Regions from separate parts of the Solibacillus sp. R5-41 genome, predicted to be linked through region 1. Evidence: riboswitches for the same ligand, from Rfam matches in the RefSeq annotation. Region 1 holds a riboswitch; the other holds the start of a gene.
The links. Region 1 has a riboswitch for thiamine pyrophosphate ahead of CSE16_RS17550 (YkoF family thiamine/hydroxymethylpyrimidine-binding protein). Riboswitches for the same ligand answer to the same signal wherever they lie in the genome.

Region 1 (3,424 bases):
TACGCGTTCTTCTGCAGGAATTGCTTCTAGTAGCTCAAGCTTTAAATAGTCATGCACAAAAATTTGACTCGCTTCTTCTCTCGTTACTTCCTTGCGAACAACTTGGAAGTTCTCGCTTACAATCTTTTTCATTTCGCGTTCAATTACACCTAAATCTTCTGGCACTAACGTATGAGTCATTTCAATATCATAATAAAACCCGTTTTCAATTACTGGACCAACACCAAATTTTGCATTTGGATATAAACGCTTCACCGCTTGTGCTAACAAGTGCGCTGTTGAATGACGAAGTACCTCTAAGCCTTCTTTTGACGCAGCATCATACAGAGAAATTTCAGCATCCACTAGAATTGGTCGTGTCAAATCGGTTGCCGTCGTATTTACACTACCTACAATTGATTTTTTCGCTAAGCTAGGACTAATCGACTTGGCGATTTCGGTTAGCGTAACACCTTTAGCAAAACGTTTTCGTTCGCCATTCGGAAATTGAATCGTTACTTCTTGATTTGACATACTACCACTCCTTTTCTTTTTTTGGTAAATAAAAAAAACACATATTCGTCCACAAAGGGACGAGTATGTGTTTGAATACCCGTGGTTCCACCCAAATTCCTACTGTACTGTTGCATCAGTAGCTCATTGATACAGATAACGCCTGTACACGTCACTAGTTTCCTAGCACAGCTCCAAGGGAGTAAATCGATTCATCCAATCAGGAAACTTTCAGCCGGTGATTTCCCTCTCTTTTGATCTTCACTAAAACGATTCATATCCTTATCATTGCTTTTTAAATTGAAATTAGTATTTAATCTAACCTACACCTAAAATATTGTCAATAACCCATTTTCAAGAATTTACAGAAAATACATTCTACAATCGTTGCTATGATTGGATTTACTTGTTTCATAAATTGCCTTACAATAGTGCCCACATATCTCGTAAAATCCCCATATGAATGGAATATTATTTGTGCACTCTATGCAAAACACAACACGCACGATATTCTTTGTTAACTCCCAATACTTAAATATATCAACCATGGACGAAAGTATGAAATAATAAAACTTCATTTACAATGATAATATTGGTAGGTTATACTGATGGCACATTAAAAAAACTACATACCGTTTTCTGCACTAGGGGTGCCCACTTTGGCTGAGATGCGAGCTTTTGCTCCGATCCCTTATAACTCGATCAGGATAATACCTGCGTGAGGAAGTGCGGTGACTTTCCGATTTTTTCATTTTGGATAAGTGGCTGCATCTTCACGGATGTGGTCTTTTTTTATGAAAATTTTTCGGGAGGTTTTTAATATGCAATGCGGTTTAAGCCCTATCGTTGGATTTCGTTTTTCTCTTCATCCAATGACCAATGATTTTATTTCGGTAATTAAAGGTGCTCTTCTAGAAACAGATACATCAAATGTGTGGATGCATACGGATGACGTATCTACTGTTATTCGTGGAAAACAGGTGCATGTATTTAATGTGGCAAAAGCCATCACTTTACATGCTGCTAAAACGGGAGAGCATATTGCATTATCTGGTACTTTTTCAGTTGGTTGTCCAGGTGACACTGCAGGAGATGTATTTTTGGATAAAGGAGATGAAGTAGCAAATACAGATACGACGAAACAATATGTTTCCTCTCAATTTGCTCTTTATCCGATGAATAATCCTGATTATATGAATGTTATTTATAGTGAAATAGACCGTGCAAAAACGCATGGTGTTTACAATGAGTCGATGCATTATGCAAGTGGTATTCACGGAGACATACACGATGTATTTGAATTTTACGAAGAATCTTTCACACATGCACGATCGGAAAAACATAAACATCTTGTTATGACGGTTTCAATGAGTATTAATAGTCCTTCTCACGGAGGTCTTTAATATGTTGAAATCTTGGAAGCTAAAAGAGATTGTACTTATGTCTTTATTTTCTGTTGTGTTTGGTATTGTCTATTTACTATTTCTACATGCAGGAAATATTTGGGCAGGGTTTATTGGTCCTATTGCGTATGAATGGATCTTCGGCATTTGGTTTATCGTATCGATTATTTGCATGTATATTATTCGTAAACCTGGCGCAGCAGTCATTTCTGAAACAATCGCAGCAACAATAGAGGTTTTATTGGGCAATGCCATTGGTCCGCGTTTAATTCTTACAGGTCTTATTCAAGGATTGGGAGCAGAAGCAGTTTTTGCCGCAACACGCTACAAACGCTTTGACTTGTGGGTATTAATGTTAGCTGGTGTTGGCTCAGCCGTTTTCAGCTTTGTATATGGATACTTTTTAGGGGGCTTTGCCGTGTACAGCACAGGTTACGTAGCATTAATGTTAGGACTTCGCATATTAAGTGGTGCTCTAATTGCCGGTGTCGGTGGAAAAGCTTTATCAGACGGATTACTCGCTACGGGTTCACTCCGCGGATATGCCATTTCACGCTCGAAAAAAGGTGAATCACATGCCTAATGTTATCTGCTTTAACAATGTAACTTTCTCTTATCCCGACGAAGAACAGCCAATACTCGAGAATCTTTCGTTGTCCATTCGTCGCGGAGAGCGTGTTGTCATTACAGGTCCAAGCGGCTGTGGTAAAACAACCTTACTGTATTTATGTAATAGACTTTACCCTGATAATTGTGATGGCATCTTAACTGGGTCATTAGAGCTGTTCGGGAAAGACAGTTTCTCTTATATCCCTGGAGAAATAAATCGCCGGATAGCAACTGTTTTTCAAGATCCCGATGCTCAGTTTTGCATGCAAACGGTAGAGGAAGAACTTGCATTTACATTAGAAAACTTGCATATACCACGTGAAGACATGGATGGTCGTATTCACGAGGTGTTGGAATTGACGGGCTTAAGTGGGTTTCGTCACGCAATTATTCAAAAGCTTTCAGGTGGCCAAAAACAGCGAATTGCTACTGCATGTGCACTCATTATGGAGCCTGAAATTTTGTTGTTAGACGAACCGATTGCTCACTTAGACCCTTACACTGCCCTAAAATATGTGGAATGGTTGGATCAGCTACAGTTAAAACGAAAAATTACGATTGTTGCCATTGAGCATCAATTAGATCTATGGGGGGATTTTTTTGAACGAAACATCCCATTAAATAAAACTGAGGATGCTACCCCTTTACAAAAACGGAATAGCTCCATGCAAGAAGATGTTACTTTCCTTGCCAGTAGCATAAGTGCGAAACCGTTTCTCCAAGAAGTTTCTTTCACTTTAAATCGTGGTGAAATAACAGTTTTGGCTGGTCCTAATGGTAGTGGAAAGTCTACTTTATTAAAATCATTGTGTCGATTAATCCCTTCTAGTGGAACGGTTCAGCCTGAAAATTTAGGATATGTGCCACAGTCACCAGAATTTTTATTCCTAACAAAAAAAGTCCATGATGAAGTTGCATTT
Region 2 (3,424 bases), 1.5 Mb from region 1:
ATGTGTATGCCGTGTATGAATACGCTTACTACTTAAGGAAAATGTTGAGCCATCCTGGAAAAATACGGTATCTACCGCTTCCGTACCTTCTAAATGGCCCCCCTTCATTACAACGCATTGCACACCTTGTCGTAAAATTTGCTGTGCTGCCACTTGTATATCAGTTGGAGTTGTAATCGTCATTCCTGTAATGACTTCTGCCTCTGGAATATTAGGTGTCAGCACAGTTGCTAAAGGTAATAACTTTGTTTTGAGTGCTTCGACCGCTTCCCGCTGTAATAAACTAGCCCCGCCCTTTGCAATCATAACTGGATCAACGACAAGCTGTACGTCCATTTTCTGTAAAACTTCCGCAACCGTTTCAATAATGTCAGCTGAAAATAACATCCCCGTTTTTAGAGCGGTTACAGGCAAATCTGCAAATACAGCCTCCATTTGAGCTTGAATAAAACCAGGCGGCGTGGGAAAAATATTAGAGACTCCTATTGTATTTTGTGCAGTTAAAGCAGTAATAACAGTCGTCCCGTATACACCAAGCTCCTGAAAGGTTTTTAAATCTGCCTGTATACCTGCCCCACCACTACTATCCGAGCCTGCAATCGTCATCACAATATTCATAGCTGTTCCCTCAATGAATATTTTTCAAGGCCATTTAATACGCTCACTTGTACCGATCCCATATATTGCGCTTCACCACTAGCCTCTGCCGCTATTTGTTTATATTGCTGTAAAACTTGCTGTAAATTTGTTATTTTATCCCCTTCAACAGATAGTGCTGCACTACAAATGGCACTCAATAAACAGCCTGAACCAGTAATTTGAGTCATCCGTACATCGCCACCAGCAATTTGCTCCACTACATGACCATCCGTTACAATGTCTGTTTTTCCCGTTACAATAACCGTTGTATTCCATTTTTTTGCTACTTGCTTTGCAACTTCAACAGTATCCATGTCTCCTTCTCCACTGTCGACACCTTTGGATTCCCACTGCACACCAGCAATTGCGGCAAGTTCCCCTACATTACAACGGATTGCGTCAAAACGGATTTGCTCAAGCAATTGCTGAACGATTTTTTTTCGGAATTCGGTTGCACCAACCCCTACAGGATCAAGTAAAGTCGGAACATTTAATTCATTCGCTTTTTTTCCTGCAATCAACATCGCCTCAAATGTCCATGAATTTATTGTCCCGATATTAATTAACAATGCATCTGCCATTGCGACCATTTCCGCCACTTCATCCTTATCATCTGCCATGACAGGAGATGCCCCTATTGCTAGCAAGCCATTCGCTGTAAAATTTGCGACAACATAATTCGTTATACAGTGGACGAGCGGTTTCTTTTTATGAATATTATACATAGTCATATTGAGCAACCTCATTTTCCCAGTTTTCTAATGTCCAAGGCATTTCCCAAAACTTCCATTCGTAATAACAGCTTTTCACGAAATGTGCTTTGAAAATGGCGCTTTTTTCAGGCTGTTCCTTGACATAGCGGTCCATTATCGCTTTTTGTTTTTCAATTGTCGCTTTAAAATCGTCTGCACTATACATCGCAATCCAATCCTCATATAGCTTAACGCCCGGTTTTGCATCTTTATATTTTTCACCGATTTCCTGATATAACCACGGACATGGGAACATCGCTGCAAAAGCCTCTGCAACATCTCCATTATGTGCAGCATTATACATGTGGCTCACATAATTATAAGCAGCTGGGGCAGGCTCGAACGCTTTTAGCTCCTCTACGGATACAGCAAGTTCTGCAAACACAGTTCGGTGTAATTCAAGCTCTCCTTCGTTAATAGATTGTGCCATATCAAGATAATACGAAATGTCGTCATTATGCTCCGCTTTCGAAGCTGCAATCGCTAGCACTTTTGTGTAATGCTTTAAATAATACGCGTCTTGCATCATATAATATTTAAATTTTTCAATTGGTAGCGTGCCATCAACAAGCCCTTTCACAAATGGATGCTCAAAGCTTCCTTCCCAGTATAAATCCGTTTCTTTTCTTACCTCATCACAAAATGTCATCTTTCTTCCTCCTTGTGTTAGGCTTAAGAACAAAAAAAACGCTCCTAAATGCGTATAGCAAAGAAGCGTCCTACTCATTGCTCCCTACGCCAGTATTAACTGAACAGGTTCTAAGGGTCAGGTTTTAACCTTCTCAACGCCGATGCGTCCCCCCGCTAATAAAATATTTTCTTGGAAAAACAATTACTCCTGAGCTTTGGGCCAACACGAAAAAAACAAAAAACTCCCCTTAAAGGAGAGCTCATGTACAAAAAAAATGCGAAATGTGTTAATCGCTATGTACTTTGCTCCCTACGCCAGTATTAACTGAACAGGTTCCAAGGGTCAGGTTTCAACCTTCTCAACGCATACGCGTCCCCCTGCAAATATTTTAATTACCTTTATGCTACCATTCTTTCCATTGCATTATCAATAGAATTTTTTCAACTTCTGACAATGCGCAATACAATTCCAATATTTAATTGGGCAGACGGATAGCCATATAAATTCGTGCAGGTATGGGAATGGTAATTGTGAAATTGTCAAATTTCAGGTCTGGAAATCCTCATTTAGAATAACTAAAAAAACAGGAATTCTTCCATCGTATAACTAAAGTTTATTGACACATCCTTAAATTTAGAAAGGTGGCGATAAGTTAATTTGTTAAAAAACTATTATGCGGATTTGCATATTCACATTGGTCGCACATTGAATGGACGCGCAGTAAAAATTACGGGTAGTAAAACATTAACATTGACGAATATTTTACAAACAGCCAGCTCACAAAAGGGGCTCGATTTAATTGGAATTATCGACTGTCATTCACCGGGCGTATTAGAGGAAATGGCGCAATTGATAGCACAAGGTTCTCTTGTACCACTTGCTGACGGTGGACTGCGGTATGAAAATACAACACTTATTTTAGGCACTGAAATTGAAATTTACGATACGAATTGTCATGGTCCGATTCATGTGTTAGCATACTTCCCAACAATTACGGTTATGAAGGCTTTTTCAGATTGGATGAGTCAACATGTAAAAAATATACATCTCAGCTCGCAGCGTATTTATTGTGATGCAAAAACATTGCAGCAACAAGTAGCTGCACTCGGTGGTTTGTTCATCCCCGCACATGTGTTTACACCTTTTAAAAGCTTATATGGGAAAGGGGTGCGACAAAGCTTAACGGAAGTATTTGATCCGGCAATGATTGATGCGGTTGAACTTGGTCTTAGTTCCGATACCGAGATGGTCAGTAAAATAAAAGAACTTAAACATTATACATTTGTCACCAATTCTGACGCTCACTCCCTTGGTAAAATGGCGCGAGAATATCAAAAACTATATTTAGCAGATGCAAATTTCGTTGAGTTGTTAAAAGCATTGCACAATATTGATAATCGCT

Region 2: another riboswitch for thiamine pyrophosphate. It lies ahead of tenA (thiaminase II); the one in region 1 lies ahead of CSE16_RS17550 (YkoF family thiamine/hydroxymethylpyrimidine-binding protein).

The regions. Positions count from the first base shown of each region.
Region 1 covers NZ_CP024123.1:3,543,637-3,547,060, forward strand. Annotated here, with positions in the region: partial or broken gene thrS (threonine--tRNA ligase) at 1-513, opposite strand, end outside; TPP riboswitch at 1,129-1,234, shown strand; gene CSE16_RS17550 (YkoF family thiamine/hydroxymethylpyrimidine-binding protein) at 1,314-1,895, shown strand; gene CSE16_RS17555 (ECF transporter S component) at 1,897-2,478, shown strand; gene CSE16_RS17560 (ABC transporter ATP-binding protein) at 2,471-3,424, shown strand, end outside.
Region 2 covers NZ_CP024123.1:774,698-778,121, reverse strand. Annotated here, with positions in the region: gene thiD (bifunctional hydroxymethylpyrimidine kinase/phosphomethylpyrimidine kinase) at 1-618, opposite strand, end outside; gene thiM (hydroxyethylthiazole kinase) at 615-1,370, opposite strand; gene tenA (thiaminase II) at 1,357-2,040, opposite strand; TPP riboswitch at 2,105-2,204, opposite strand; TPP riboswitch at 2,312-2,411, opposite strand; gene CSE16_RS03510 (endonuclease Q family protein) at 2,680-3,424, shown strand, end outside.